Streptomyces collinus: one gene and its partner. The protein of the gene in region 1 interacts with the protein of each later gene in a pairwise test. Links are inferred from orthologs where the notes say so. Each region holds a gene or a part of one and is shown in the gene's direction. Other genes may lie near its edges.

The links.
Region 2: the proteins of RFN52_RS21485 (region 1) and dnaE interact in binary tests that used the Escherichia coli proteins (3 or more experiments, as listed by UniProt). The link is inferred for Streptomyces collinus from one-to-one orthologs.

Annotation. Positions count from the first base shown.
Region 1 is NZ_CP133771.1:4,712,319-4,726,973, reverse strand. The notes cover bases 4,103-6,899. They hold RFN52_RS21485 (pyridoxal phosphate-dependent aminotransferase), read left to right. Parts: upstream 4,103-4,805; coding sequence 4,806-5,993; downstream 5,994-6,899. Other genes in these bases: RFN52_RS21480 (hypothetical protein), read left to right, coding at 6,177-6,746; RFN52_RS21490 (hypothetical protein), read right to left, coding at 4,403-4,678. In the rest of the region: RFN52_RS21510 (aldose epimerase family protein), read right to left, coding at 1-470; RFN52_RS21505 (SRPBCC domain-containing protein), read right to left, coding at 559-1,395; RFN52_RS21500 (polyamine aminopropyltransferase), read right to left, coding at 1,507-3,162; RFN52_RS21495 (DUF2617 family protein), read right to left, coding at 3,311-3,838; RFN52_RS21470 (serine hydrolase domain-containing protein), read right to left, coding at 7,779-8,624; RFN52_RS21465 (HTTM domain-containing protein), read right to left, coding at 8,630-9,652; RFN52_RS21460 (DUF5819 family protein), read right to left, coding at 9,649-10,323; RFN52_RS21455 (hypothetical protein), read right to left, coding at 10,326-10,676; RFN52_RS21450 (phytoene desaturase family protein), read left to right, coding at 11,143-12,594; RFN52_RS21445 (YbjN domain-containing protein), read right to left, coding at 13,070-13,600; RFN52_RS21440 (hypothetical protein), read right to left, coding at 13,870-14,397. UniProt on the Escherichia coli protein: Shows aminotransferase activity with methionine and histidine as substrates, and to a lesser extent also with phenylalanine.
Region 2 is NZ_CP133771.1:2,283,543-2,299,505, reverse strand. What follows is about bases 8,143-12,247. They hold dnaE (DNA polymerase III subunit alpha), read left to right. Parts: upstream 8,143-8,507; coding sequence 8,508-12,047; downstream 12,048-12,247. Other genes in these bases: RFN52_RS10295 (hypothetical protein), read right to left, coding at 12,145-12,247; RFN52_RS10305 (DUF2252 domain-containing protein), read right to left, coding at 8,143-8,290. In the rest of the region: RFN52_RS10340 (Na+/H+ antiporter), read left to right, coding at 1-783; RFN52_RS10335 (SDR family NAD(P)-dependent oxidoreductase), read left to right, coding at 844-1,584; RFN52_RS10330 (mechanosensitive ion channel family protein), read right to left, coding at 1,649-2,800; RFN52_RS10325 (dienelactone hydrolase family protein), read left to right, coding at 2,863-3,477; RFN52_RS10320 (alkaline phosphatase D family protein), read right to left, coding at 3,484-5,154; RFN52_RS10315 (thioredoxin domain-containing protein), read right to left, coding at 5,247-6,065; RFN52_RS10310 (hypothetical protein), read right to left, coding at 6,182-6,880; more of RFN52_RS10305, read right to left, coding at 6,950-8,142; more of RFN52_RS10295, read right to left, coding at 12,248-12,312; RFN52_RS10290 (NYN domain-containing protein), read left to right, coding at 12,534-13,748; RFN52_RS10285 (ABC transporter ATP-binding protein), read left to right, coding at 13,883-14,857; RFN52_RS10280 (ABC transporter permease), read left to right, coding at 14,961-15,782; RFN52_RS10275 (AAA family ATPase), read left to right, coding at 15,839-15,963. UniProt on the Escherichia coli protein: DNA polymerase III is a complex, multichain enzyme responsible for most of the replicative synthesis in bacteria. This DNA polymerase also exhibits 3' to 5' exonuclease activity. The alpha chain is the DNA polymerase catalytic subunit.

The DNA of each region.
Region 1 (14,655 bases):
AGCTGCACGTCCTCGCCGCCGAGGTTCCGGTTGAACCAGGGGTGCCAGCCGATCTGCGCCGGGAAGGACGACTCGTACGTCTCGACGGACATGCTCAGCGTCAGCGCGTCCTCGGTGAGCGCGATGATCTGGGTGACACGGCCCGGGTGGGGCCAGGGGTCGACGAGCTCGTAGGTGAGGACCGCCTCGTCCGTGCTCGTGCGGGCCGTGCGCCACGCGTGGTCGCGGACGGTGCCGTGGATGGCGTGCGGCGGGGCGTTGAGGGGCATCTGCCGCACCTCGGCGCCGTCCAGGAACCGTCCGTCCCGGATCCGGCCGCACCACGGCACCATCGGGAAGCATCCGAAGCGCTCCCCCTGCCGGAGCAGCTCCACTCCGCCGATCCGCAGCCCTCCGACCCGGCCGCCGTTGCCCGGCTGCACGGTCACCTCCGCGTCACCCGCGGTCAGCGTGATGTCTTCGTCACTCACGGGACGACCCTACTGGGGTGATCAAGAGGGCCTCACCGGTTGCGGGGTGGTTCGGCCATGTCCGCCCGGTCCGCCCGCGGGGTGCGGCTCAGCGGCGTCGGCGCAGGGCCCGGACCGCCACGATGGCCGACGCCACCGCGAGCGCCGCCGCGGGCGCCGCCCAGCGCAGCGGGGCGGTGGGCGACACGGTCTGGGGTGCGGGCACCGGCGCGTACCGCCCGCGCGGCGGGGCGTGGTCGACCTCCTCGGCGCTGCGTCCGATCATGGTCCGCCGCGCGTGCGCCGCCTCGGCGATGCCCTCCTCGCCCCCTTCGCCCTCTTCATCCTCCTCGTGCTCTTCGTCCGCGTGTCCGAAGGAGGAGGCCGGGCGGTCGGAACCGAAGGCGGAGGGGCGCGCGGGGGGAGGGGGCTCCTCGGTGAGACCGGGGTCGGCAGGGGTCCGCTCCTCGGCTCCGGCCCCAGCACGCTCGCCGTCCGTGCCGTCCGCGTCCTTCGCGTCATGGGTGGCCGCCGTGGCCAGGTGCTCCGCGAAACGGTTCAGCAGCCGGGTGACGGCGCCCTCCACCGTCTCCGCGGGAAGGTCCTTGATCCGTCCGTCGGCGGACGCCGTGCCGTCGTACGTGACGGTGCAGCCGTCCTCCGCATCCCGCAGGGCGATCCGCAGGGTGAGTGCGACCGAGCCGCTGCCGCGCGACTCCTCCGCCTCGCCCTCGACGACGTAGGTGCCGTCGTCCCGCCGGGAGACCCGTACGGCACCGCGGTAGGTGACGGAGTGGCTGCCGACCCGGATCTTCAGCCGCCCGGCGACGGGCTCGGCGCCGGCGTCCTGCTGGAGCCCGGGAACAGCCCGGGCGACCCGCGCGGGGTCGTCCAGCACCTCTCTCAGCCGCTCCGCCGGAACCGGAACGAACACCTCGTGCTCCATGTCGACGGACTCTACCCAGCACAGCCCGAAACGCACCCCCGCCTGAGGGATTCACCCCCGATCCACCCCCGCCAGGCGTATCCTCGCGCCCCGCCCGGCGGTTCGGGCCCCTCAGTACCGCGGATGCACCAGCGTCGACGCCGACAGCCCCGCGATCCGCGTACCGCGCGCCGCCCGCTCGCCCGCGGCGAGGGACGCCTCCGTCAGGACACCGGGCCGCGGCCCGTCCGGGTCGAGCCCCAGCCGCGGGTCCGTGCGGGCGGCCAGGACGAAACGCCAGTCCCGGGGCGCCCGGGAACGGTCGGCGGGGGCGCGGTCGGGTCCGGCGTCGGAAGCGGTGCGGCGGCCGCCCGTGCCGTACGGGGCGGTGCGCAGGCCGGCCGCACGCAGGGTCGCCTCGACGGTCCAGTGGACCCGGGGGCCGGACGCGACCGGGCCGGTGTGCACCACGAGCCGGCCGCCGGGGGCGAGCACGCGCCGGGCCAGGCCGTAGAACTCCTGCGAGTACAGCTTCGTGCTCGCCGTGATGCGCGGATCCGGCAGGTCCGAGACGACCACGTCGTAGGCCGCCGGGGTCGCGCCGCGCAGCCGGCCGAAGGCGTCCTCGGTCCTCACGTGGACCCGCGGGTCGCCGAACGCGTGCTCATTGAGTGCGGACAGGGCCGGGTCGGTGCGGGCCAGCCGGACCACCTCGGCGTCGAGTTCGACGACGTCGACCCGTTCGACTCCCGGGTGGCGCAGCACCTCGCGGGCGGCGAGGCCGTCCCCGCCGCCGAGGATCAGCACGCGCGCGTGCGGCCCGTTCATCGCGGGGTGGACGAGGGCCTCGTGGTAGCGCAGCTCGTCACGCTCGCTGACGCGCAGCCGGCCGTCGAGGAACAGGGCGAGGGGCCGCCCGTGCGTGCCGCCGGTGAGGACGACCTCCTGGACCCCGGTGCGGAGCGCCACGCGGACGTCCCCGCCGTAGACCGCCTGCCGCGCGGCCCGTTCGAAGTCGTCGACGAGGACGGCGGCCGTGGCGAGGATCGTGAGGACGAGGGCGTTGCCGAGCAGCAGCAGCCACCGGGCGCGCCGGGTCAGGTCCCGGCGGAACAGGCCGAGCACCAGCGCGCCGCCGACGACCGCGTTGACCGCGCCGGTGAGCAGGGCCCCGGTCAACTGGCCGAGGAACGGCAGCAGGAGGAAGGGGAAGGCGAGGCCGCCGACGAGGGCGCCGACGTAGTCGGCGGCGGACAGGTCGGCCACCGCGCCGCCCGCGTCCTGGCGGCGGATGCGCTGGATCAGCTCCATCAGCAGCGGGACCTCGGCGCCGATGAGCAGCCCGGTGGCGAGGGAGAAGGCGACCAGCAGACAGCGCGGCCCGTTGGCCCACATCCCGCCCCAGTCGCCGGTCCAGGCGAACACCGCGTACAGGGCCATCGCGCTGCACCCGCCGACGAGCGCGAGGGCGGCCTCGACGGCGCCGAAGCCGGCCGCGGCGAGCGGGCGCAGCCGCTTCGCGCCGAGGGAGCCGATGCCCATCGCGAAGACCATGACGGACAGCACGACGGACGCCTGGGTGACGGAGTCGCCCATCAAGTACGAGGCCAGTGCGACGAGTTCGAGCTCGTACACGAGTCCGCAGGCCGCGCAGACGAACACGCCCGCGAGGACCAGGAACCGTCCGGTGCCGGGCCGGACGGGCAGTCGCGCCGGGCCGATGGAGTCACCCGGGGCGCTCCGGGGCGGCGGGCAACCGGGCGGGGCGGGCGCGTGCGGCTCGATCACGCTGCGACGTTACGTCACGCCTCGACTGCGGTTCGTCACCCACACGTGTGGTGCTGGTTTACAGAGGCCGGATATCCGTACGAGATCCGGATCGCCGTATACGGATCGCCGCACGCGGTTCGACGGGCCGGGCAGCGGTCGGCCGGGATCAGCCGACGGAGACCGCCGCCGGAACGCGCACCCCCACCTTCGTGCGGGTCGCCACCAACTGCCCGTCCTGCGGGTAGGCGTGCCAGGTGCGCCACCGCACCTGCCCCTCGTGGTGCTGGGCGAGCAGGGCCGTGAAGGCGTACGGGCTGCCGGGGAAGACGCCGACGAGGCCGTGCGGATGGTCGGAGACGAGGGCCAGCAACTCCTGGGCGCGGCCCGCGAAGGAGCCGGGCGAGAGGACCTCGACCCGGGCCGCGAACTCGTACTCCCAGTCGCCCACGCGCTTGGCGACGCCGAGCGGAAGCGGGGTGCTGCTGCCCGCGATGCACGCCACCGTCTCCGAGCAGCTGCCCCGCTCTTCCTCCAGCAGGACTTGATGGGACGCGCCGAGGAGTCGCAACTGCAGTCTGGTGTCCGCGAGTTCGAGGTCGAGCACGGCCAGTGCGGGGAGTGGCTCGCGCCCCAGGGCCCACGCGAGATCGGCCGCGCGCGTGTCGGTGTAGGAGGTGTTCAGGGTCGTGAGCATGGATCGGCTCCGCAAGCACACAAGGAGAGGGAGATGGGTCCGCTGCGCCCCGGTCGCACCGGGGGATGTCGGCCCGGGTCAAACCGGTCGGCCGGTTTCAGAAGGTCCGCAGAACGTCCGAGGGGCTGCGTCGGTGACTTAGGGAATCATGAACGGTGGCTCCATCACAGCGTTTTTACCCAAGTTCGTAGGGTTTCCACCCCTCAGAGGGCTCCACAGCTCAACTGTTCAACTGCGGCGCGCGCCGGTGCCGGGGATGGCGTGCGCCGGTGCGCCGTGCCGCACGCCCAGGAGCCGGGCCGCACGGGGAGCCCGCGATTCCGGCCGCCACTCGAAATCGCCCTTTTCCGGGAGCAGTTGCGCGGGCAACGCCCGAACCCCGGTCCACGAGAAGCAAGTTGTCCGACAGGCATGGAATGCGGCCCGGATGCGCCCGAAGCCGCCCGACGGCCGTTCGAGCAGCGGTCCGTCCGGGCACCCCGGACAACACGACGCGGGGCCCGCTCAGGTGCGGACCCCGCGTTCGGTGATACGGCTCCTCGCCGTGAGGAAGGCCGACGTCAGTCAGCTGCCTCCGCCGCCGCAGCCACCGCCCCCACCCCCGCAGGACGACCCGCCGCCGCAGGAGTGCCCCCCGCTGTCTCCGCCGCCGGAGGAGCCGGAGTCTCCCCCGCCGACCCACCAGCTGCCGCTGCTGCCGCTGTCATTGCTGCTCGAACCGCCGGTGGACGCCCATGCCCCGCGACGCGTCGTCCGCCGGGTGCCGCCCCTGCGGGCCTGGGAGACGAGCGCCCCGATCAGTACGACTCCGACCACCGCCAGGATGATGCCTACGATCATGGCGTCACCCTCCTTTCGTTCCCCCGAAGCGGCCCCCCGTGGGCGCCTCGCTCTTGCGTGAGGCGGTGATGCCCGGCCCCGGATCGGGCCAACACAAAGTTGAGGAACTCCAGAGCTTCGGCGCAGGATGACCGGCATGACCTCCAGCGCGCGCCCCCTCCTGAACCGCCGGCTCGCCGAGTTCGGGACGACGATCTTCGCCGAGATGTCCGCCCTTGCCTTGAGCACCGGCGCCATCAACCTCGGGCAGGGCTTCCCCGACACCGACGGCCCCGAGGAGATCCGGGAGGCCGCCGTACGGGCCCTGCGGGACGGCCGCGGCAACCAGTACCCGCCGGGCCCCGGCGTCCCCGAGCTGCGGACCGCGGTCACCGCCCACCAGCAGCGCCGCTACGGACTGTCCTACGACCCCGACACGGAGGTCCTGGTCACCGCGGGCGCCACGGAGGCCATCGCCGCCGCCCTGCTGGCGCTGCTGGAGCCCGGGGACGAGGTGATCGCCTTCGAGCCCTACTACGACTCCTACGCGGCGTGCATCGCGATGGCGGGCGGACGCCGGGTGCCGGTCACCCTGCGGGCGCACGAGGACGAGGGCCGGTTCCGGCTCGACCTCGACGAGCTGCGCGACGCCGTCACGGACCGCACCCGGCTGCTGCTGATCAACACCCCGCACAACCCGACCGGCACGGTCCTCACGCGCGCGGAGCTGGCCGCGATCGCCGAGCTGGCCGTGGAACGCGATCTGCTGGTGGTGACGGACGAGGTGTACGAGCACCTGGTCTTCGACGACGCCGAGCACGTACCCCTGGCGACGTTCCCCGGGATGCGCGAGCGGACGGTGACCATCTCCAGCAGCGGCAAGACGTTCTCGTTCACCGGCTGGAAGGTCGGCTGGGTGACGGGGGCCCCGGAGCTGGTCACGGCCGTGCGCTCGGCGAAGCAGTACCTGACGTACGTCTCGGCGGGCCCGTTCCAGTACGCGGTGGCCGAGGCCCTCTCGCTGCCCGAGTCGTACTTCACCGGCTTCCACGCCGACATGCTGACCAAGCGGGACCTGCTGGCGGCGGGCCTGGCGGAGGCGGGCTTCCGCGTCTACCGCCCCTCGGGCACGTACTTCATCACCACCGACATCCGCCCCCTCGGCGAGAGCGACGGCTTCGCCTTCTGCCGCGGCCTGCCGGAACGCGCCGGCGTCGTCGCCATCCCCAACGCGGTCTTCTACGACCACCGCGAGGAGGGCGCCCCCTTCGTACGGTTCGCGTTCTGCAAGCGGACAGAGGTACTTCAGGAGGCCGTGAAGCGTCTGAAGGCGTAGCTCGGGTCGGTTCCGCGCCACCGTCGCGCGGGAGTCGCCGGCTGCCGTGGTGTCCCGTCCGAAGCGCATCGGCCCGCCGCATGATCGGATGACAGGTTCTTCAAAGGTTCTTCATCACCTCCGGCCTACGGTCGGGAGGCCTGCCGCGCCCGCGGTCGGCCGCGACAGGAGGCGGGAGAACCGATGAGGACGAACCGGGTGCTGATGGCCGTGGTGACGGCGTCGGTCATGGCGATCACCCTGGCCGGCTGCGGGGGCGAGGGCGACACCCCGAAGGTCCCGACTGCGGGCGGCGACAGGGCATCCGGCAGGACGACCGCGCCGAGTGGCGGCGACGACGTGGCCGCGTACGTGAACGCCCAGCGCGAGTGGGTGACATGTCTGCGGGAGAACGGGGTCGACGCCCCCGACCCGGACGCCAAGGGGGAGGTCGACTTCGGCAACAACGCGGCGCTGAAGAAGAACACGAAGTTCCTGGACGCTTCCGAGAAGTGCGCCTCGCTCAAGGCGGCCGTCCCCGAGGGCCTTGAGAACGCCAATCAGCCCACGCTCAGCCCCGAGCAGATCAAGGTCAAGCGTGACTACGCCGACTGCATGCAGAAGAACGGCGCCCCCGACTTTCCCGATCCCGGGCCCGAGGGGACCGCGCAGGGCTCCGAATGGAACCAGACGTCGGCGGGAGCCAAGCGTGCCACGCGTGTCTGCGCTCCGATCATCGGTGACCCGGCGGACCAGCCCGCGGGCAAGGGCTGACGATGGCGGAGACGGTTGTGCAGACCGATCACGAGCACGGGGCGGCTCCCGCGCCGCCGCCGCGCGGTCGGCGCGGACGGCGTACGGTCCTGGTCGCGTCGGCTCTGGTCGTCGTGGCGGCGGTCGCCGTGGTCGGTGCGCTCGGCCTCGGCGGAGGCGGGTCGCAGGAGGGCTCCTCCGCCCCGCCCCGCTCCGGCTCCACCGTCCCGGTCACCCGGACCACGCTGACCGAACGCACCACGGTGGACGGCCAGTTGGGCTACGGCACCGAGATACCGCTGCCCGTCAAGGCGACGGGCACCGTGACCTGGCTGCCCGCGGAGGGCACGACCGTGAAGCGCCGGTTGCGGGCCTGCTGCGCGTCGAGGTCGCGGACGCTGACTCCGCCAGGCGGCTGCCCACGGCCGCGCCCTCGTCCTGTCCCAAAGGCGAGTCCGGCCGAGGGCTGGTCCTGTGGACGTCCTCGCCGAGCGCTGGGAGTCGGTGTCCCGCCGCCCGGTGGGCAAGACCGTGTGGGCGGAGCTGTGTCTCGACGCTCCAACTCCCAGCCGACTTCAGTGTCTCGCTGACGTCACCCCGTCGGTTTGGTGACAGGCCATGAAGTCACACTCTGCCAGGGGCCGCACTGATGGGTGTTCTGTATGCCCTTGCACACGGTGAGGCTGCCGGTGGTCGTGAACGAGTACGACCGCCGCACCTCGACAGGGACACTGCCCGGACCGCACAGCTCTGCCTGCTTGCGTGGAACGCCCGGCACGAGGTCGGCATTGAACTTCGTCCACAGCGAGTAGCAACCCTCGGCGGAGTTCGACAGCTTCCCTTTGATCACCAGGGTCGGAGTGGGGCCTGTCCCTTCGGTCCACCGCTCACCCGAGGCGGAAGCGGTGGCGTACGGGGCCGACCAGGGGACAGGGGCCGACGCTCTGGCGCTCTCTGCGGCGACAGCCGAGGCCGCCGTGCCGAGCAGGATGGCGCTGATGCCCGTGATGGCAGCAGCTCGGATATGTGCACGCATCGTGACCCCTTCTCGATTCACTGGGAATGCGCTGTGCGCAGGTATTCCAGGGCGGTGCGGTCCGTCGCGTCGGGCGAGCCGCTCAGGCGGTGGACCACCGTCCAGCGGCCGTCAGGCACGGCGCCGGCAAAGCAAGACGCCGTGCCTGTCGCTCCGTTGTGCCAGATCAGAGGCAGAGGCCCCGAACGCTGCCATCCGAGGCCGGGTTCCCCGAGCGAACGGTCGAGTACGAGGCCGGTCAGCACACGCGCCAGTGTGCGGGGGCTCGCCCACAGGCCGCCTGCGGGCAGGATGGCTCCCGTCATGGTCCACGGTTTCACCCTGCGGCCGAACCATCCGGTCGGCAGCGAGCTGCTGTGCTGTGGCGGTCGGGCAGTCATGGCCTCTCGCGGCAGGCCGAGCGGGGACAGCACGTGCACGGCTACGAGCTCGTCGTATTCCTGCCCCGTTGCTGCGGTCAGTGCCGCCCCGAGCACCGCGTAGCCGAAGTTGGAGTACTCCTCATGCTCCCCGGCGGGACCATCGGTGAGCCGGTCGAAACCGGCGAGCAGTTGGCGCAGCCGGTCAGTGGTGAAATTCCGGTACGGGTCGAGGCGAGAGGTGCCCGGGGGCAGGCGAGGCAGACCCGAGGTGTGCTCGGCGAGGTGGCGCAGGGTGATGCCGGTTCCTGACGGGACGTCGAGCCATCGTTCAACGGGGTCGTCAACCGTGAGGACACCTTGCTCGGCCAACTGCTGCAGGATGGTTCCGGTGATGACCTTGGTGAAGGAGCCCACCTCTGCGTACTTGTCGGGGTCGTGTTTGCCGGTGACGATCGGAGCGGTGTGGGAGCTGCCGATGATGCAGGTGGGGACGCGGCGCATGGCCCTCACCTCGCGGCTTGGGGAACGGGGACAGGGGCCGGGGCGTCACTTTCCGGTGCGTCCTGGTCGGTGACCGTCGGGATGCTCCCGGGCTGCTTCTGTGTCCAGCGTTCGCGGAGGGTCCGTGCGAGCTTGCGCGCGCGGGACAGCGCGGAGGAGAGGAAGATGAGGTCGCAGGCGATCATGGTCAGGGCGAACGCGGTGAGGCCCATGAACACGCCGATGGACACATGGAACGCGATGGAGGCCGCCGCAGTCCACGGGCGCAAGCTGGGCACCAGGATCCCCATAGGGAAGTACACCAGGAACAAAGTGGTGCTGTAGGTGCCGAGAAAGACGAGTAGGTCGTTGTTGTAGACGAGGTTGGACAAACCTGGCAGCTCGAACTCGGGAACGCGCATGATGTAGAAGAGCGCGGTGCCGTCCTGCCACACGTCTCCCTGCACCTTGTACAGACCACTCACCACGTACACGAGGCACATCTGTACGGCGATCGCCACTACGCCGAGGTTGTGCAGCGGAACACCGAGCGCTCGCACGCTCCCCGGGAGTCGCCCGACGACACGGTCGGCGACTCCGCTCGAGAACGAGAAGTTCTGGTAGCAGTTCGTCAGGAGCAGAAACGGGATCACGAGTTGGGCGAGGTTGTCTCCCCCGTCCAGGAAGGCCGACTGCCGTTCGTAGAGCGACCAGAGGAGGATCCCGTGCGCCGCGAGAACCGCTCTGCCTCCCACTCCTACGGTCACAGCCAGGGCGGCGAGCACGCCGAGGTGGAAGACCGCTTCGAACCAGACTTCGGACGTGCTCCAGGCGTAGAGGCTGAAGCTTCCCTTCTCCTGGATTTGTTCGAGGAAGAGGCGGTGCGGCAGGACCGAATCGGCTCCCGGGCCGAAGAGGTAGCTCCGATCGCCGTAGTGGCTCAGGTAGTACATGAGCCCGACGAAGCCCAGCAGTGCACGGGTTCCTGAAACTCCCAGTGCGGCGACGGGTCGACTGGCAGCTGAGTCAATCGTTTTCTTGATGCTCACTGCAGTTCAACCGCCTTTTTCCACGGCAAGTCGTAAATGTCCAGCGTGCTCTGCGCTTTTGCGTTCTTTCGCTGTGACCACGGAGGAAGTTTCTTGATATACATGCGCGCCTGGACAGCGGTCGGGTCCGTGCCATCCGGGCAGACGTTGTTTATCCGGGTCAGCGCGAAACGAGACAAGGAGCGCTCGGCGTCCATGTGCTGGCTCTTCTCGTAGGGCGTCAGAGGGATGTCACGCTTATCCTTTCCGCCCTTCGCCTCTGAGCCTTCGCTATTCTCCTCTTTCTGCTTCTGGCGGAGACGCCACAACAGGTCATCCGAATCGTTGAGCTGATTGAGCCCGTTGCTCACGAGCCGTACCGTACGAGAGGGGAAGAATCGGTCTTCCTGAGTCTCCTTGATCAAGGGGCCGGTCACATCGTAGTAATCCGTGACCGCACCGTCTGCGCACTTCGCGCGCACAACTATCCCTTGGTCGTCTTTCGTCGGATCAGGAGCGAACAAACTCCAGTTCTGCGTGAAGTACGGCTCCAGATAGCCGCTGATAACTCCATGCAGCTGAATCTTGGCTGGGCTGAGTGGCGCCTGGGAGAACGCCGCGATAGAGAAGTGGGCGCCCAGGAGGGCGGCACCAGCCAGCAGTGCCGCCCTCTGGATGCGCCGATGGCGCATTGTCACCTGTCGAAAACAGTCGCCGCAGCAGAGGCGCCGTCACCCGACACCTTGGCAGGCGGGGCAAACAGGCTGAAGTTGTTGGCAACCTGCCCCGCCTGGTTCGCGAGGGATCCCGCAGCGGCCCGCGCGTGAACGGTGGCCCGAGCGGCAGCACGGCCGGCCGCCGCGGCAGCCCGGCCGGCAGCACGGGCCTGAGGCGCCTTCGGGGCGTCCTCGGTGGTGGCCTGAGCACTCAGGGCCCCGGTCGCCTGCGGCGGCGTGGAGGCCTGAGCGGAACCCTGCATCGACACGGTCAGGAACGTGCCGGCAATGGCCACGCCGATGACGGCAGCGGCATTCTTCTTCTTCATGTTTTCCCCTCTATTGTTTACTGCCTGATCGCCTGAGGGGAGAGCAGCGGTACACCCGAGATGTTGGTCAGACATCAATAGCGGCATGCTTGAAGAAGCTGGTCAGGCATCTTCGACCGCTCGCCCCCCGTGGACGAATCAGCCCTCCGACGAAGTCGGAAGATTCCTCGCGACACGCGCTCCGTATGTCAACCTGTTTTTGCAAGGTGATTCCCGGCGCCCGTCGCGATTCCTGATGATCTTATGGAGATTGACGCAGGCATCTCAAGGAGTGGTCACGTGATGATCATCACAGCGGGCCTGGAATGAGACGTTCCGGAAGTCTCCACCAGGCGGCCGCATCGGTCTGCACCTGTTGTCGCTGTGACATGCCGTCAGGTGCCCGCATAAAGTCGCCGCGGATGACTTTTGCCGTCGGGTGGTTCCAAGTTCCGTCGGCTCTGAGTGGAAAATTTTGGGAGGACGCATGGAACCCGATGCGATTGTGGTTGGAACCGGCCCGAACGGCCTTGCCGCTGCGGTCACTCTCGGGCGGGCGGGCCTCAAGGTCGCCTTGTACGAGGCCCGCACAACCATCGGAGGCGGGCTGCGGACGGAGCCACTCTTCGATGCCGAGATAGAACACGACATCTGTTCCGCCGTTCACCCTATGGCCGTTGTGTCCCCCTTTTTTCGTCAGTTCGACCTGGCGTCCCGGGGGGTGAACATGCTGTATCCATCCATCAGCTACGCTCACCCCCTGAAAAACGGACTCGCCGGCCTTGCTCACCGGGATCTGGAAGCGACCTGCGCCCATCTCGGTCCGGACGGTGAGCGCTGGCGTCGTCTCATGCAGCCGTTGGTCAACCACTCCGAGGAACTGGTCGACTTTGTCCTGTCGGGGCAACGAGGACTCCCCAGGAGCCTTGCCGTCCCAGCGCTCCTGGGTTCCCGCTTGCTTGCCCATGGCACTGCGCTGGCGCCCCACCGCTTCAGTACCGAGGTAGCCCGCTCGCTCCTCACCGGGGTGGCGGCGCACGCGGTCGGCAAACTCCCTTCCCTTGCCTCGGGCGCAGTCGCCATGCTCCTCGGACACCTCGCGCACGCCAGCGGCTGGCCGATCCCCGAGGGAGGCAGCGCTCGCATCGCCGACGCGCTCGCCGACGACATCACCGCCCACGGCGGAACCTTCCACACGGATCACCACGTGACCAGCCTCGATGAACTCCCCCGGGCGAAACTGGTGCTTCTCGACACAAGCCCCAAGACGTTCACGGAGATAGCGGGTGACCTGCTTCCGGCCGGTTACCGGCGAGGCCTGGCACGATTCCGGTACGGGCCGGCAGCGGCCAAGGTGGACTTCCTCGTCTCTGAGCCGATTCCCTGGGCCAACCCTGACGTGGGGCAAGCCGCAACCGTTCATCTGGGGGGAACCCAGGCAGAGATGTTCGAAGCCGAGACGAAGGCTGCCGCCGGCATCCGACCTGAGGAACCGTTCGTTCTGCTGGTCGACCCCGCCTCGGCCGATCCGAGCCGCGCCAAACCGGGGCGACGTCCTGTGTGGGCCTACGCGCACGTCCCCAACGGCGACGCGTGGGACCCGACCGCGATGGTCACGGCGCGCATCGAACGCTACGCGCCCGGATTCGCCGACACGGTGATCCATCGACGCGGGATCAGCGGTGCCGAGTATGAGGCGTACAACCCGAACTATGTGGGCGGGGACATCGGAGCGGGCGCAATGACGCTCCGGCAGTCCGTTATGCGCCCTGTTCCACGTTTCGATCCCTACCGCACACCGCTGACCGGTGTCTACATGTGCTCTGCGTCAACGCCGCCCGGCCCGAGTGTTCACGGTATGTCGGGTTACCTTGCCGCGCTGTCAGCCCTCCGCCGCGAGTTCGGCATCCGCACTCCGCCGCACCTCGGGCCGCGGTGAGTATCCGCCGGGGTCGTGAGCAGGTCTCCCGCTCGCCGACGTCGGCCACCTCGTCCGGCCAGGACACACCCGTCCGGGCCCGCACCCTGGCCGGTCGGTGTGCGGGATTACCCGGCGACCTCGGTCGGCTCGTCCTTGGATTTGTCGGGGTAGATCAAGCGCACGCCACCACCGATCACCAAGAAGCAGCTCAGCAACAGGGCGAAGCGCGCGAACCTCGCACCGCCCTCCCAATCCGCTGAAGGACCCAAGACCAACCAGAACGCGAGACCCATCCCCGCAATCGAAACCGCTACGCCCAGTAACCGACGCACCCCGTGCTCCCCTCTTTACGATCTTCAGTCAGCCGTTCACTCTACTCATCGGAAACATCGGCGCAGAGCAGGGTCCGTCCGACTGCGAAAAGGCAAACGGCGCGTACAGCGCGTACCTGTGCGTACGCGCCGACGCGCCGTGAGGGGCTCGGGTCGGGAGCCTACTCGTCGTCCTCGGGCTTCTCCGCCTCGTTGATCTCCTCTTCGAGACCGAGCTGCTCGATGAGCCACTTGTCGAACTCGATCGCGGCGCGCACCCAGCTGACCGTCGAGGAGACGAAGTGCTCCAGGCTGACACCCATGCCGATCAGCATCTGGGCCTCGCCGATCAGGCGGACCGTGCCGTCGTCGTGGGTGTGGCTGTAGACCTTGGGCCACAGGGTGCGGCGGTTCCAGTCGTCGATCGACTCCAGGATCTGCGGCTTGGCCCCGATCTCGTGGGGCCGGTCGTAGAACGTCCGCACGGAGAAGACCTGCTGGTCTCCCTCTCCCCGGAACATGAAGTAGGTGCGGAACTGCTCCCACGGCGCCGCGAGGTCTCCCTCGTCGTCGACGACGTACTTGAGCTCCATCTGGTCGAGGAGCTGCTTCACGAGGTCCTGATCCGGGACGACGGGGCCGGCCGGGCCGCTGCCGGGCTGCGGCTCGGGCTGGCCCCCGAAGTTCGGAATCGAGGACGGGTCGATGGTCACCGTGAATTTCCCTTCGTACGGATTCCGCCATCCTCCCCCATGCGGGGAGGGGGGTGGCAAGCCCGGACCGGCCCCGTCAGCCCACGGCTGACAGGATCCGGCCGGTCGGCGGAAACACCGGGTACCTCGCCGCAGCCCCGGCGCACCTGTCAGGCGCGCCGGACCTGGTCGGTGTCCGTGCACGGACACCAGTGGGCGAGGCACCGGTCGGACGGCGCGGCGGCCGCGCGGGCCCCGGCGGGGGCGCGGGAGCAGCGGCGGAACGTCGGTCAGCCGTGGATCAGGGTGGTGCCCGCGAGTTCCTGGGTGATGGCGCCCTTGCCGTCTCCCTCGATGTCGTAGACGACCGTGGCGTCCGACGACCACCACAGCTCACCGTCGTAGACGGTGGGCGGGGCGACGCAGGTGTTCTCCGGGGAGTCGTAGGACCACGCGTAGCGCTCATTGATGGCCGTGGTCATGTCACACGTCTTCTTGGTGATGACCTCGTCGTCCGCGGCCTTGCCGAGGCGGGCCTCGATGCGCGTGGTGATCTTGAAGCTGGTGAACCGCTTCGAGTCGTCGATCACCTGGTCGACGCCGAGCTGCCAGTAGACGACCGACTTCCCGGTCATGTTGCCGTTCGACGTGGTGTTCGCGCCGGTGTTCTCCACGTAGTAGGTCGTCTGCGGCTTCTGGCCGGGGAAGACGACGTCGAACTGGGACGAGGCCGTCCAGGCGGCGGCCGGGCCGGCGAACAGCACGCCGAGCGCGACGGCGGACGAGGTGAGACCGGCTGCGGTCAGGAGCTTGCGCATGGGCATTCCTTCTGGCTGGAGTGAGTACACGCGAGGGCCGGGCAGGGCACCGGCCGGGGGCTGGTCACCTGTGCGGAGGAGAACGCCGGCCGGGGAGCATCGGCCGGGGAACGCGGACGCGTTCTCGCCGAGTGCAAGGGGGCGTGAGCGGCCGCCGTTGCGGGCGCGGGCCGCGAGGTGCTCCCTCCCCGTCAGCGGGCAGGCGGCGGCGTGAAGGCGCGCAGGATGACGTGCATGGCTGAATCCCCCCGTGGATGG
Region 2 (15,963 bases), 2.4 Mb from region 1 along the record:
GTCGACACCCTCGTCACCGGCGTCGCGTTCGGGCTGGTCGGTCTTGAGTTGCACAACGCGATCCGCACGGCCTCCGGGCGGTGGGGCGAGCTGCTGGGCTGGGCGGCGGTGGTGGTGGTCGTCGTCGTCTTCGCCCGGCTGCTGTGGCTGCTGCCGGCGACCTGGCTGACCAAACGGCTGCACGCGCGGCGGGACTACGACGAGGACATCCCGGTGAGCTGGCGCGAGACCGTGGTGATGTGGTGGTCGGGGATGCGCGGGGTGGCCTCGGTCGCGCTGGTGCTGGCCATTCCGCTGGAGACCGACGGGGGCGCGCCGTTCCCCAGCCGGGACGAGATCATCTTCATCGCGTTCGGGGTGATCATGGCGACGCTGGTGCTGCAGGGCCTGACATTGCCGTGGCTGGTGCGGTGGCTCGGGGTGAAGGCCGACACGGACAAGGAGAAGGAGTTCGCGAAGGACCTGGCGATCCGCGCTGCCAAGGCGGCCAAGCAGCGGCTGCGGGAGATCGAGGGGACCGAGGAACTGCCGGAGGAACTGTCCGAGCAGATGCTGCGGCGGGCCTACGACATCGGGGTGCGGATCAGTCCCGAACTGGCGGAGGACGAGCGGCGGGAGGCGTACCGCGAAGGAGCCCGGCGGGTGAAGCGGGTCCGGCGGATCCAGCAGGAGATGCTCAGTGCGGCGCGGCACGAGGTGCTTGCGGCGCGGAGTGAGCCCGGGGCGGATCCCGAGGTGGTCGACCGGGTTCTGCGGCACCTGGACGTCCGCAGCCTGAGGTGAGCCGCGGCTCACCGGTGGTGGTTTGACGGTGGGCGCCCGGGGCGTCGTAGGGTCGTCCGTATGGCACGGAATGTAGTAATCAGTGGTGGGGGTACGGGAATTGGGCTCGCGGCGGCCCGGGTGTTCGCCGCCGGAGGGGACCGGGTGCTGCTGCTCGGGCGGCGGGCCGATGTGCTGGAGAAGGCCGGGGTGTCCGGCGCGCTGACGTACGCGGCCGATCTCACCGAGCCGCAGGACGTGCACGGTGTCGCCGCTTTCGTCGAGCGGGAGTTGGGGGCCGTGGACGTGCTCGTGCACAGCGCCGGGGGCAGCGGGCTGCTCGAACCGGAGGCCCCGGGTGACGATCCGCTCGCGGCCGTCGCGCACACCTGGAGCGTGAACTTCCGGCTCAACACCCTGACGGCGGTCCTGCTCACCGAGGCGCTGAAACCGCGGCTCGCCGAGCCTGGCGGACGCGTGCTGTTCCTCAGCTCCATCGCCGCCTACCGGGGATCCGGGAGCGGGGCGTACGCGGCGGCCAAGGCGGGGCTGCACCCCTACGCCCACGATCTGGCCAGGGAGCTGGGGCCGCGCGGCATCACCGCGAACGTGGTCGCGCCCGGGTACATCGAGGACACCGAGTTCTTCGGGGACGCGATGGCCGAGGAGCGGCGGGAGCGGCTCATCGGCGAGACCTCGACCGGCCGGGCCGGGACCCCGGGGGACGTCGCCCAGACCCTGCACTGGCTGGCCTCCCCGGGCGCCGGGCACATCACCTCACAGATCATCCAGGTCAACGGCGGCGCCGAGCGCGGCCACTGACCGGCGGAAGGGAAATGGGGCACCCCGCGCCGCGGGGTGCCCCATTTCCCTTCCGTGTGAGGGGTCAGTGCTCCGGCCGCCCCGAGTTGTGGTTGCTGTGGTAGCGGCGCTGCTGGGCCGGGACGCCGTCCGGGGACGAGCGGTGGCCGCTGCCGTTGCCGTTGCCGTCGGAGGACGGCGGAAGGACCGCGTCCGCCGTGTTGACCCGGGGCAGGGCGTACGGGTGCTCGTCGGCAAGCCAGCCCATCATCTGTTCGCGGACCGTGACCCGCACCGTCCAGATGTCGTCCGCGTCCTTGGCCGTCACCAGGGCCCGCACCTGCATGGTGCTCGGGGTGGTGTCCGTGACCGACAGGTTGTAGGCGCGGCCGTCCCAGGCGGGGCACTCGCGCAGGATGTCGCGCAGCTTGTCGCGCATCGCCTCCACAGGGGCGGAGTGGTCGACGTGCCAGAAGACGATGCCCGTCATCTGCGGGGTGCCGCGCGACCAGTTCTCGAACGGCTTGGACGTGAAGTACGACACCGGCATGGTGATGCGCCGCTCGTCCCAGGTGTGGACGGTCAGGAAGGTCAGGGTGATCTCCTCGACCGTGCCCCACTCGCCGTCGACCACCACCGTGTCCCCGATGCGCACCATGTCGCCGAAGGCGATCTGGAACCCCGCGAACATGTTGCTCAGCGTGGACTGCGCGGCGACACCGGCGACGATGCCGAGGATGCCGGCCGAGGCCAGCAGCGAGGCGCCCGCCGCCCGGAACGCCGGGAAGGTCAGCAGCATCGTCGCCACCGCCACCACACCGACGATCGCGGACACCACCCGCATGATCAGCGTCACCTGGGTGCGCACCCGGCGGACCCTGGCCGGGTCGCGGTGGGCCCGGGCGCTGGCGTACCGGCTGTACGACGTCTCGACGATCGCCGCCGCGATACGGATGACCAGCCAGGCGGCCGATCCGATCAGGATCAGGGTCAGCGTCCGGCCGACTCCTTCGGCGCGGCTCTCCAGCAGGTCCGCCTCGTCGTAGGACCCTCTCAGCAGGGCCGCGAAGAGGACGATCATGTAGGGGATGCGGCCACGGCGGAGCAGACCCCACAGCGGGGTCTCATGGTGCCGTTCGTCGGCCTTGCGCAGCAGGAAGTCGGTGGCCCAGCCGATCACCAGCGTGAGCACGACCGAGCCACCGACCACGATCAGCGGTCGTAGCAGGTTCTCCATGCCACCGAACCTAACCGGCCATCGGGGTGCATGAACATGTGACTTCCGCTGCGTCGTGGGTAGTGCCGGGATCCCGGCTTGTCACACCCGGCTGGCACCATGGCCTCATGAACATCATGCTGTTCCACTCGACCCAGGGTCTGCGGCCCGCGGTGCTCCAGGCCGCTGACAGACTGCGCGCGGCCGGACACGAGGTGTGGACACCCGACCTCTTCGAGGGGCACACGTTCGACACGGTCGAGGAGGGCATGCAGCACCAGGAGAAGATCGGCAAGGACGAACTGCTGAAGCGTGCGGTGATGGCCGCCGCGCCCTACTCCGAGCGCGGGCTGGTGTACGCCGGGTTCTCGCTCGGCGCGTCCATCGCCCAGACCCTCGCCCTCGGCGACGACAAGGCGCGCGGCCTGCTGCTCCTGCACGGCACGTCGGACATCGCGCCGGACGTCACGGCCGAGGACCTGCCGGTCCAGCTGCACGTGGCCGAGCCGGACCCCTTCGAGACGGACGACTGGCTCAGCGCCTGGTACCTCCAGATGGGCCGCACCGGCGCCGACGTCGAGGTGTACCGCTACGCCGGGGCCGGCCACCTCTACACCGACCCCGACCTGCCGGACTACGACGAGGAGGCCGCCGAGGCCACCTGGCGGGTGGCGCTCGGCTTCCTCGAAACCCTGTAGCGGCGGTTACACCGGGTCGTAGGTGCGCTCGACCTTCTGCGTGCCGCTGCGGGTGCGGTACGAGCGGGACCACTTGGCGCTCGCGTCGCGCTTCGCGCGGTCGGAGACGACGTAGAAGTCCATCTGCGCGCGCTCGGCCGTGATGTCCAGGACGCCGAAGCCGTGCCGGTCGGTGTCGACCCAGTGGACATGGCGGTTGGCGGCGCGGATGACCGGCGCGGCGACCGCGGAGACCGTGCCCTCCGGAACCTTGACGATGTCGTCGAGGTTGTCCGAGGTGACCGAGGTGACGACGAACTCCGTGGCGGCCGACGGGGACAGCGGATACGTACCGGCGTCCACCGGCACGTCGTTGGCCCAGGCCATGTGGATGTCGCCGGTGAGGAAGACGGTGTTGCGGATCGCGTTCGTCCGCAGGTGCGCCAGGATCTCGCGGCGGTCGTCGGTGTAGCCGTCCCACTGGTCGGTGTTGAGGGCGAGTCCCTCCTGGGGCAGGCCCAGCAGCTTGGCCAGCGGCTTCAGCAGATCGGCGGAGAGCGAGCCGATGGCGAACGGCGAGATCATCACCGAGTTGCCGACCAGCCGCCAGGTGGTGTCGGACGACGTCAGCCCCGCCTTGAGCCAGTCCAGCTGGGCACGGCCGGTGAGCGTGCGGTCCGGGTCGTCGACCTCGCCGTTGCCGACCTTGACCTGCTGCGAGCGGAAGGAGCGCAGGTCCAGCAGGGAGAGGTCGGCGAGCTTGCCGAAGCGCAGCCGGCGGTAGGTGGTGCCCGCGATCGCCGTGCGCACCGGCATCCACTCGAAGTAGGCCTGTTTGGCGGCGGCCTGACGGGCGGACCAGGTGCCCTCCGCGCCCTCCGTGTGGTTCTCCGCCCCGCCCGGCCAGGCGTCGTTAGCGAACTCGTGGTCGTCCCAGATCGCCACGACCGGGGCCGCGGCGTGCAGCGCCTGAAGGTCCGGGTCGGTCTTGTACCGGGCGTGCCGGGTGCGGTAGTCGGCGAGCGTGACGATCTCGTGGGCCGGGGCGTGCGGGCGGACGACCTTGCCGCGGGTGCCGTACTCGCCGGTGCCGTACTCGTAGATGTAGTCGCCGAGGTGCAGCCAGGCGTCCAGGTCGCCGCGGGCCGCGAGGTGGCGGTACGGGGAGAACCAGCCGGCCTCCCAGTTGGCGCAGGAGACCACGCCGAAGCGCAGGCCCGTGACGGCCGCGTCGTGCGCGGGGGCGGTGCGGGTGCGTGCGGCGGGGGAGTCGGTGCCGCCGGCGGAGAAGCGGAACCAGTAGTCGGTACCCGGCTTGAGGCCGCGGATGTCGGCCTTCACGGTGTGGTCGGAGGCGGCCGTGGCGGTGGTCGAGCCCTTGGCGACGACGGTGGTGAACGCCTTGTCCTCGGCGACGGTCCAGCTCACCTCGGTGTCCGGGCCGGCTCCGGAGCCGGGTATCGCCTCCGGTACCGGAGTGACGCGGGTCCACAGCAGGACGCCGTCCGGCAGCGGGTCCCCGGAGGCGACGCCGTGCAGGAAGGCGGGAGCCTGGTCGACGGCGCGCGCCGGCAGGGTCGCCGCCAGTGGGCCGGCCAGGACAGCGGTCGCCGCCGCGGCCTTGACGACCGTACGGCGGCGCGGGGTGAGGGAGTTGATGCCCTCTGACGTATTCGATGATCTGTATCGACTGGTCACGACCGATCAGGTTACTGGTCGGTATGGGCCGGAGCGGGCGAACTCCGGAAGTTCGCCCGCTCTTCACACGCCGACCGGTCCCTGACCGGCCGTCACTTCTTGAGGGCCTCGCCCACGACCCGGTTGAAGTCGGCCACCGTCATCAGCGGTGTGCCCTGGCTGTCGGCGGTGAGCTGCTTGCCGTCCATGACGAAGCCCGGAGTGCCCTTCACGCCGTCCTTGTTGTCGTCGAAGGTCTTCGACATGGCCATGGCCCAGGCGTCGTAGGTGCCCTTCTCGACCGCGTCCTGGAACTTCTTGTTCCCCTTCAGCTCGGGGACGGCGTCCGCGACCTTGATCAGGTAGCTGTCGTCCTTGAACTTGTCGGTCGTCTCCTCCGGGTGGTACTTCGCCGAGTACAGCGCGGCCTTGTAGTCGAGGAACGCCTGGTCGCTCACGTTCAGCGCGGCGCCCATGGCGCTCAGCGCGTTCTTGGAGCCCTCGCCGTTGTCCTTGTTGTCGATGAAGGTGGCGCCGACGAACTGCATCTTGTACTTGCCGTCGTCGATGTCCTTCTTCACGGTCGGGCCGACGGTCTGCTCGAACTGGGCGCACACGGGACAGCGCGGGTCCTCGTAGATCTTCAGCGTCTTCTTCGCCGAGTCCTTGCCGATGACGACCGTGGTGCCGTCGGTGCCCGTGGTGTTGGCCGGCGTGACGACCTTCTCGTCCTTGACCGCCTCCCAGTGGGTGGGCTTGTTGGCCTGGACGACCGCGTACCCGATGCCACCGGCTATCGCCAGGACACCGACGATGGAGCAGGCGACGATGACCTGCCGCTTGGTCTTCGCCCGCTTGGCCTCGCGCTCGCGCTCGATGCGCAGCCGCTCGCGGGCCGCGGTCTTCGCCGACTGGCTGTTGCGCTTGCTCATGGTGATGTTCTCCGTAGGGGACGCGCACACCTGGGGTGTGCGGAATGCGTAGGGGGACTGCTGGTGCTCGGAAGTGCCGCACCGGGGGCGAAGGCGCCTCCCGCGACGCGGGTGCCTTACTGCGCGAAGGCGGGTGAGCACGGCGGTCCACGCCGTCCCAGGGAGTACGCGAGGATCCGGTCGCGGGCGGTGGGGGTGCGGTCGGCGGTACGCGCCGGCAGGCGCCGCCCTGCCGGGGCCCGCTCCACCGCGACCGCGGCGACCGCCAGCAGCAGCGGCCGGAACGTCGTCGCCGTCACCGCCCGCAGCAGCTGGGCCAGGGCCCGCTCGCCGCGGCGCAGCCAGACGGCGGCGAGGAGCCCGACGCCGACGTGCGCCCCGAGCAGCAGCCAGGCCGTGGCCGGTTCGGCGTGGGCGACCGCGGCCGCCAGCCGCTCGGTGCCGGTGGCCCCGGCCATCCGGGCCAGGGGCGTGCCGACCTCTCCGCCGCCGCAGAGCACATCCAGGCCGACCGAGCGCAGGGGCCCGGCGACCGGGCCGCCCGCGCGGCCGTAACAGGCGTGCTGGCCGGTGGTGAACACCGTGTCGGCGGTCAGTTCCAGCGGGATCAGCAGGGCCGCGATCCGACCGAAGGAGCGCTCCCGGCCGGCCAGGGCGAACGCGATCACGAACACGGCGGCGGCGACCGCGGCCACCGTGCCCACCGGCAGCGGGGCCCGGGACAGCAGCACGTGCGACGCGGTGCTGAGCGTCACGACCACGGCCGTGAACAGCGCCGCGCGTACGGCTCTGAGGCGGATCCCGGATATGTCCATAGCGAAAGGAGAGTCTGTCATGGGGGCCGGTAAGGGACCCCTAAAGGATGCCTGTGAGAGGCCTTGCCGTCACAGCCCCGGAATCCGTCCGTTGCGGAACAGGTCCACGAAGGTCTGGTGGTCGGCACGCGCGCGTGCGCCGTAGGTGTGCGCGAAGTCGACCAGCAGGGGGGCGAAGCCCTCCTCGTCGGCCGCGAGCGCCGCGTCGATGGCCCGCTCCGTGGAGAACGGCACCAGGGACTCACCGGACTGGTCGTCCGCCGCCGAGTGCATCGTAGCCGTCGCCCGGCCGAGGTCGGCCACCACCTGGGCGATCTCCTCCGGGTCGTCGATGTCTCCCCAGTCGAGGTCCACCGCGTACGGCGAGACCTCGGCGACCAGCTGTCCCGCGCCGTCCAGCTCCGTCCAGCCCAGCCATGGGTCGGCGTGCGCCTGCAGGGCACGCTGGGAGATGACCGTGCGGTGCCCCTCGTGCTGGAAGTAGCCGCGGATCTCCGGGTCCGTGATGTGCCGGGAGACGGCCGGGGTCTGGGCCTGCTTGATGTAGATCACGACATCGTTCTCCAGGGCGTCGCTGTGCCCCTCCAGCAGGATGTTGTACGACGGCAGCCCCGCCGAGCCGATGCCGATGCCGCGCCGGCCGACCACGTCCTTCACGCGGTAGGAGTCCGGGCGGGCCAGCGAGCTGTCCGGGAGCGTCTCCAGGTAGCCGTCGAAGGCGGCGAGGACCTTGTAGCGGGTGGCCGCGTCCAGCTCGACGGAGCCGCCTCCGGAGGCGAAGCGGCGCTCGAAGTCGCGGATCTCCGTCATCGAGTCCAGCAGGCCGAAGCGGGTCAGCGAGCGGGCGTCACGCAGCGCGTCCAGCAGCGGGCCCTGCGCGGTGTCCAGCGTGAACGGCGGCACCTCGTCGCTCTTCGCGCCCGTCGCCAGGGCGTGGATCCGCTCGCGGTAGGCGACCGCGTAGATCGTCACCAGCTCGGAGATCTGCTCGTCGCTGAGCGCCTTCGCGTAGCCGATCAGCGCGATGGAGGCGGCGAGGCGCTTGAGGTCCCAGGTGAAGGGGCCGACGTAGGCCTCGTCGAAGTCGTTGACGTTGAAGATCAGGCGGCCGTTGGCGTCCATGTACGTGCCGAAGTTCTCCGCGTGCAGGTCGCCGTGGATCCACACGCGCGAGGTGCGCTCGTCCAGGTACGGGCCGCCCTGCTTCGACCCGAACTGATCAGACACGGTCAGGTCGTGGTAGAAGAGGCCCGCCGTCCCCCGGTAGAAGGCGAAGGCCGAGGCCGCCATCTTGCGGAACTTCACGCGGAACGCGGCCGGGTCGGCGGCCAGGAGCTCGCCGAAGGCGGTGTCGAAGACGGCGAGGATCTCCTCACCGCGGTGCTCGCCGTCGAGCTGCGGGAACGACATCGCTGGGTGCCTCCTGGTGCATGCGTGTCAGGGCGGCAGGTCCGCCCTGGATCCTAACGTGCGGCGGCCCGCGGGAGTGCCCGCGAACCCTCGCATGAAGGTACGCGGGTCGGCCCTCCAGGTGTCAGTGCCGAGGCATAGACTTCGACGCTGCCCCCAGACTGTCCGCAGCCTGCCGGGCCCCATGTGTCGTATGTTTCCTCTGGAGGCCGCAGCCGTGTCAAAGCCGCCGTTCACGCACCTGCACGTCCACACCCAGTACTCGCTGCTGGACGGTGCCGCGCGGCTCAAGGACATGTTCAACGCGTGCAACGAGATGGGCATGACGCACATCGCCATGTCCGACCACGGCAACCTCCACGGCGCCTACGACTTCTTCCACACCGCCCAGAAGTCCGGTGTGACCCCGATCATCGGGATCGAGGCCTATGTCGCGCCCGAGTCCCGGCGCAACAAGCGCAAGATCCAGTGGGGCCAGCCGCACCAGAAGCGGGACGACGTCTCCGGTTCCGGTGGTTACACCCACAAGACGATGTGGGCCGTGAACAGCACCGGCCTGCACAACATCTTCCGGCTGTCCTCCGACGCGTATGCCGAAGGCTGGCTGCAGAAGTGGCCCCGGATGGACAAGGAGACCATCGCCCAGTGGTCCGAGGGGATCGTCGCCTCCACCGGCTGCCCCTCCGGCGAGGTCCAGACCCGGCTGCGCCTCGGCCACTTCGACGAGGCGCTCAAGGCCGCCGCCGACTACCAGGACATCTTCGGCAAGGACCGCTACTTCCTGGAGCTGATGGACCACGGCATCGAGATCGAGCACCGGGTCCGCGACGGCCTCCTGGAGATCGGCAAGAAGCTCGGCATCCCCCCGCTGGTCACCAACGACTCGCACTACACGTACGCGCACGAGGCGAGCGCCCACGACGCCCTGCTGTGCATCCAGACCGGCAAGAACCTCTCCGACCCCGACCGCTTCCGGTTCGACGGCACCGGCTACTACCTGAAGTCCACGGACGAGATGTACGCCATCGACTCCTCGGACGCCTGGCAGGAGGGCTGCGCCAACACCCGCCTGATCGCCGAGATGGTCGACACCACGGGCATGTTCGAGAAGCGCGACCTCATGCCCAAGTTCGACATCCCGGAGGGGTACACGGAGGTCAGCTGGTTCCGCGAGGAGACCCTGCGCGGCATGCACCGCCGCTTCCCGGACGGCATCCCGGACGACCGCATGAAGCAGGTCGAGTACGAGATGGACACCATCATCTCGATGGGCTTCCCGGGCTACTTCCTCGTGGTCGCCGACTTCATCATGTGGGCCAAGAAGCAGGGCATCGCGGTCGGCCCCGGCCGAGGCTCCGCGGCCGGCTCGATCGTCGCCTACGCCCTCGGCATCACCGACCTCGACCCCATCCCGCACGGCCTGATCTTCGAGCGGTTCCTCAACCCCGAGCGCATCTCCATGCCCGATGTCGACATCGACTTCGACGAGCGCCGGCGCGTCGAGGTGATCCGCTACGTGACGGAGAAGTACGGCGCCGACAAGGTCGCCATGATCGGCACGTACGGCACCATCAAGGCCAAGAACGCGATCAAGGACTCCGCGCGCGTGCTGGGCTACCCGTACGCGATGGGCGACCGCCTCACCAAGGCCATGCCCGCCGACGTCCTCGGCAAGGGCATCAACCTCGACGGCATCACCAACCCCGAGCACCCCCGCTACTCGGAGGCGGGCGAGATCCGGGCGATGTACGAGAACGAGCCGGACGTGAAGAAGGTCATCGACACCGCCAAGGGCGTCGAGGGCCTGGTCCGGCAGATGGGCGTGCACGCCGCCGGCGTGATCATGTCCAGCGAGACCATCACCGACCACGTCCCCGTCTGGGTCAGGCACACGGACAAGGTCACCATCACCCAGTGGGACTACCCGAGCTGCGAGTCGCTCGGCCTGCTGAAGATGGACTTCCTCGGCCTGCGCAACCTGACGATCATGGACGACGCCGTCAAGATGGTGAAGTCCAACAAGGGGATCGACATCGATCTCCTGAGCCTCCCGCTCGACGACCCCACGACCTTCGAACTGCTCCAGCGCGGCGACACCCTCGGCGTCTTCCAGTTCGACGGCGGCCCCATGCGCTCCCTGCTCCGGCTGATGAAGCCGGACAACTTCGAAGACATCTCCGCCGTGTCGGCCCTGTACCGCCCGGGCCCCATGGGCATGAACTCCCACACGAACTACGCGCTGCGCAAGAACGGCCAGCAGGACATCACGCCCATCCACCCCGAGCTGGAGGAGCCGCTCAAGGAGGTCCTGGACGTCACCTACGGCCTGATCGTCTACCAGGAGCAGGTGCAGAAGGCCGCCCAGATCATCGCCGGCTACTCGCTCGGCGAGGCCGACATCCTCCGCCGCGTGATGGGCAAGAAGAAGCCCGAGGAGCTGGCGAAGAACTTCGTCCTCTTCCAGGAGGGCGCCCGCAAGAAGGGCTTCAGCGACGAGGCCATCCAGGGCCTCTGGGACGTGCTGGTCCCCTTCGCCGGCTACGCGTTCAACAAGGCGCACTCCGCCGCGTACGGACTCGTCTCGTACTGGACGGCCTACCTCAAGGCGAACCACCCCGCCGAGTACATGGCCGCGCTGCTCACGTCCGTGAAGGACGACAAGGACAAGTCGGCCGTCTACCTCAACGAGTGCCGCCGCATGGGCATCAAGGTGCTCCCGCCGGACGTCAACGAGTCGATGTCCAACTTCGCGGCCCAGGGCGACGACGTGATCCTCTTCGGCCTCTCCGCCGTCCGCAACGTCGGCACGAACGTGGTCGAGTCGATCATCAGGTGCCGCAAGGCCAAGGGGAAGTACGTCTCCTTCCCGGACTACCTCGACAAGGTGGAGGCGGTGGTCTGCAACAAGCGCACCACCGAATCGCTGATCAAGGCCGGCGCCTTCGACGCGATGGGCCACACCCGCAAGGGTCTGACCGCGCACTACGAGCCGATGATCGACAACGTGGTCGCGGTCAAGCGCAAGGAGGCCGAGGGGCAGTTCGACCTCTTCGGCGGCATGGGCGAGGCCGAGACCAGCGAGCCGGGCTTCGGACTCGACGTGGAGTTCTCCCCCGACGAGTGGGACAAGACCTATCTGCTCGCCCAGGAGCGGGAGATGCTCGGTCTGTACGTCTCCGACCACCCGCTGTTCGGCCTGGAGCACATCCTGTCCGACAAGGCCGACGCGGGCATCTCCCAGCTGACCGGAGGTGAGCACTCCGACGGCGCGGTCGTCACCATCGGCGGCATCATCTCCGGCTTGCAGCGCAAGATGACCAAGCAGGGCAACGCCTGGGCCATCGCCACCGTCGAGGACCTCGCCGGCTCCATCGAGTGCATGTTCTTCCCCGCGACCTACCAGCTGGTCTCGACCCAACTCGTCGAGGACGCCGTGGTGTTCGTCAAGGGCCGTCTCGACAAGCGCGAGGACATCCCGCGGCTCGTCGCGATGGAGCTGATGGTGCCGGACCTGTCGAACGCGGGCACCAACGCGCCCGTGGTCCTCACCATCCCGGCCACCCGGGTCACCCCGCCGCTGGTCAGCCGCCTCGGCGAGGTGCTCAGCCACCACAAGGGCGACAGCGAGGTCCGGATCAAGCTCCAGGGACCGACCAAGACGACCGTGCTGCGGCTGGACCGGCACCGGGTGAAGCCGGACCCGGCGCTCTTCGGAGACCTGAAGGTGCTGCTCGGGCCGTCCTGCCTGGCCGGGTGAAGCACGGATCTCGATGCGCTTGAGGGGCGTACCCGCAATCGGGTACGCCCCTCGTGCGTGTGCGTGTGTGTGGGCTCAACAGCCCGTCACGCAGACGTCAGTTGTGGCCGAAGCTGCGCTTTCGCTTGCCGGACGGCGCCATCTCGCCGGGGGTCGCCTCGACCTCGGCCTGGGGCTCCGTCTGCGATGCGGGGCTGCGGTCGGCCCGCTGACCACGCTCGGTCGGACGCTGCTGCTTACGGTCACGGTTCTTGTTCTTGGCCATGGTGATGCCTCCTGTGGGGGACTAGGGGCCAGGGCCGGGACCAGATTCACACAGGCCGACAACGATCGCATGTCGGACAATTACCGTGTGTGACAGGGGTGGTCGGAGCCGCACCTCCCGAAACGCCACGCCGAAGATCGAGTTCCGGCCGTTAACCTCCGCGCCGTCGGGCAGACTCGAAGCAAGCCCGAAGCAAACCTCCTGGGAAGAGGGTGAGTCGCGTGGACCGCTGCATCGTCCTGGTGGACGCTGGGTATCTGCTGGGAGCCGCGGCGAGTCTCCTCGCCGGAGAGCCCTCGCGGTCCCGGATCACCGTCGACCACACCGCCCTCATCCAGGGGCTGCGCGAACGCGCCGAATCCGACACACAGCAGCCGCTGCTACGCATCTACTGGTTCGACGGCGCCCCGGACCGCGTCCCGCAACCCGAGCACCGCAGGCTGCGCGTGATGCCCCGGGTCACCGTCCGGCTCGGCGCACTGACCCGCAGCGACGGCCGCTGGGCCCAGAAGGGCGTGGACGCCGCGATGCACGCCGAGCTGACCGAACTGGCCCGCAACCGAGCCTGTTCCGACGTCGTCCTCGTCACCGGCGACGGCGATCTGCTGCCCGGCATGATGGCCGCCAAGGAGCACGGCGTCGCCGTCCACCTGTGGGCCGTCCAGGCCGCCGACGGCGACTACAACCAGTCCGAGGACCTGGTCGCCGAGGCCGACGAGCGGCGCGTCCTGGACCGCACATGGATCACCAAGGCCGTCCGCGCGAAGGACTACACCGGGGCGTGCGCGCCGCAGCCCGCGCCCCGGCCCGAGATCGCCGCGATCCTCTCCGCGCCGCTGCCCGAGTCCGCGCTCGGTGCCACGTCCGACCGGCCCGCCCCGCAGCCCCGCCACCCGGCGGAGACCGGTCCCGGGCAGAACGGCACCGAGGAGCGGGTGCCCGCCGCCAAAGGGGTCCCCACGCCCAAGGACCTGGCCGCCCTGCGGGCCCCCGGCACCCAGCCCGCCCAGCAGCCCGCCTCCGCCACCCTCCGGTGGTCCTCCGACAAAGGCTGGGTCGACCGGCCCACGGCCGAGCCCCCCGAGGCCGCTTCGATGCCGACGCTCGCCCAGCTGACCACGGCGGAGCAGCGGTGGGCCGACCGCGAGGAGGACATCACCACCGTCGGCGGTGACCCCTTCGAAGTGGGGCAGGTCTTCGCGAGGCGCTGGGTGGAGCGCCTCGGCGACCAGAACCACCTGCAGAAACTGTCCGGGATGTACCCGCGCATCCCGCACCGCGTCGACGGGGAGCTGCTGCGCTACGCCGCCCGGTTCGGCCTGCTCGCCCACAAGGACGACCAGATCGACGAGCGGGACCGCTACGCCATCCGGGCCGGCTTCTGGCGGGAGATCAGCGTGCGCACGGGCGTGGAGCACCCACCCCTCGACGACTGAGGGGCCCCTGAGTCCTTTGCCGACGGATTTCCCGGTATGGACCGACCCGAGAACGGACCAGGGTCGCCGACCCCGTAGTCTCGTCCCTTGTGAGTAAGCGCGCGGCACAGGCATTTCGGCACGATGGTGACGTCGTGTGCGCGGTGCGCGGGCTGACCAAGACCTATCCGGCGGTCCGGGGCCGGCGCGGCACACCCGGAACACCCGAGGTCCGGGCCACGGACGACGTGACGCTGGACATCCGCCGCGGCGAGATCTTCGGCCTGCTCGGTCCCAACGGGGCCGGCAAGTCCACCCTCGTGCGCCAGCTGACCGGGCTGATGCGGCCCGACCGTGGCAGCGTGGAGATCCTCGGGCACGACATCGTCCGCCACCCCGAGCGGGCCGCGCGGATCCTCGCCTACCTCGGGCAGGAGTCGACCGCCCTCGACGAGCTGACCGTCTCGCTCGCCGCCGAGACCACCGGGCGGCTGCGCGGCCTGGACGTACGGCAGGCGCGGGCCGAGCGGGACGCCGTCCTCGACGAGCTGGGGCTCGCGCCGCTCGCCGGGCGGCCGCTGAAGAAGCTCTCCGGGGGCCAGCGGCGCCTGGCGTGCTTCGCGGCGGCCCTGGTGGGGGAGCGGCCGCTGCTCGTGCTCGACGAGCCGACCACCGGCATGGACCCGGTGGCGCGGCGGGCCGTGTGGTCCGCTGTCGACCGGCGCCGGGCCGAGCACGGGACGACCGTGCTGCTCGTCACCCACAACGTCATCGAGGCCGAGACGGTGCTGGACCGGGTGGCCGTCCTCGACCGGGGGCGGGTGATCGCCTGCGACACCCCCGCCGGGCTCAAGGAGCAGGTCGCCGGTGAGGTGCGCGTCGACCTGGTGTGGCGGGACGCGGCTCCGCTGCACGTGCCCGAGGTGGCCGCGCTGAAGGACCGCGTCGTGGAGTCGGGCCGCCGCTGGACGCTGCGGCTCGGGCCCGAGGAGGCCCGGGCGGTCGTCGCGACCGTCACCGGCGGGGCCGCCTTCGCCGCCCTGGACGACTTCACCCTGGCCACGCCGAGCCTGGAGGACGTGTACCTCGCCCTCGGCGGTGCCGTCCAGCAGGGGCTGGTGAAGGTGTGAGCGCGAGGACACCGGGCGCGCGGGCCGTGAGCAGACCGGCCGCCGCATACGTACCGAACAGGCGACTGCCGCAGTGGACCCGAGCGAAGGGAAGCAGCGCGACGTGAGTGTCGTACCCGCCGATGTCCTGCCGGGCAGTGCCCTGGCCGTGGAGGAGCCCGCCGCGTGCGCGGCCGAGCTCGGACCTCGGGCGCGGCTGTGGCCGTCGCTGGCGGCCGTGTACCGGGCCCAGCTGTCCCGGGCGCGGGTGGCGCGGATCCCGCTGCTGTTCGTGGCGACCTTCCAGTCGGTCGGGATCATGATCCTGATGCGCGGGGTCGTGGACGACGGGGCGGAGGCGCAGGCCGTCGTCGCCGGGTCGTCGGTCCTGGTGGTGGCCTTCGTCGCGCTGAACCTGCTCGCGCAGTACTTCGGGCAGCTGCGGGCCAGTGGCGGGCTCGACCACTACGCGACGCTGCCGGTGCCGCCGGCGGCCGTGGTGCTGGGCGCGGCGGGCGCGTACGCCTCGTTCACCGTGCCCGGGACCGTCGTGACCGCGGTGTTCGGCTGTGTGCTGTTCGGGCTGCCGATGGCCCATCTGTGGGTCCTCATGGCGGTGATCCCGCTCGCGGGCGCCGCGCTGGCCGGGCTCGGTGCGGCGCTGGGACTGCTCGCGCCCCGGCCTGAACTGGCCACGCTGCTCGGACAGCTGGGCATGTCGGCGGCGCTGCTGCTGGGCGTGCTGCCCGCGGACCGGATGCCGGAGGTCGTGCGCTTCACGCGGGACCTGCTGCCGTCGACGTACGGCGTGGAGGCCTTCGCGCGGACCTTCGGACCGCATCCCGACTGGGCCTTCGTGCTCGGTGACCTCGCCGTGTGCGGGGTGGTGGGCGTCGTCTCGCTGGCCGTGGCGACCTGGGCCTACCGCCGGGCGGCCGTCCGGTGAGCGAGGAGGGATCCTCCGGTGACGCGGCACACAAGCGGACCTGGCACGATGGCAGGGTGACCGCACCACTGACTCCGCCACCGCCGCCGCACGAACACTCCGCACAGGGGCCGTGGCAGCCGCCGGCCGCCGGGCCGCAGGCTCCCGGGTCGCAGCACGCCGAGTACGCCGGGCACGGCTG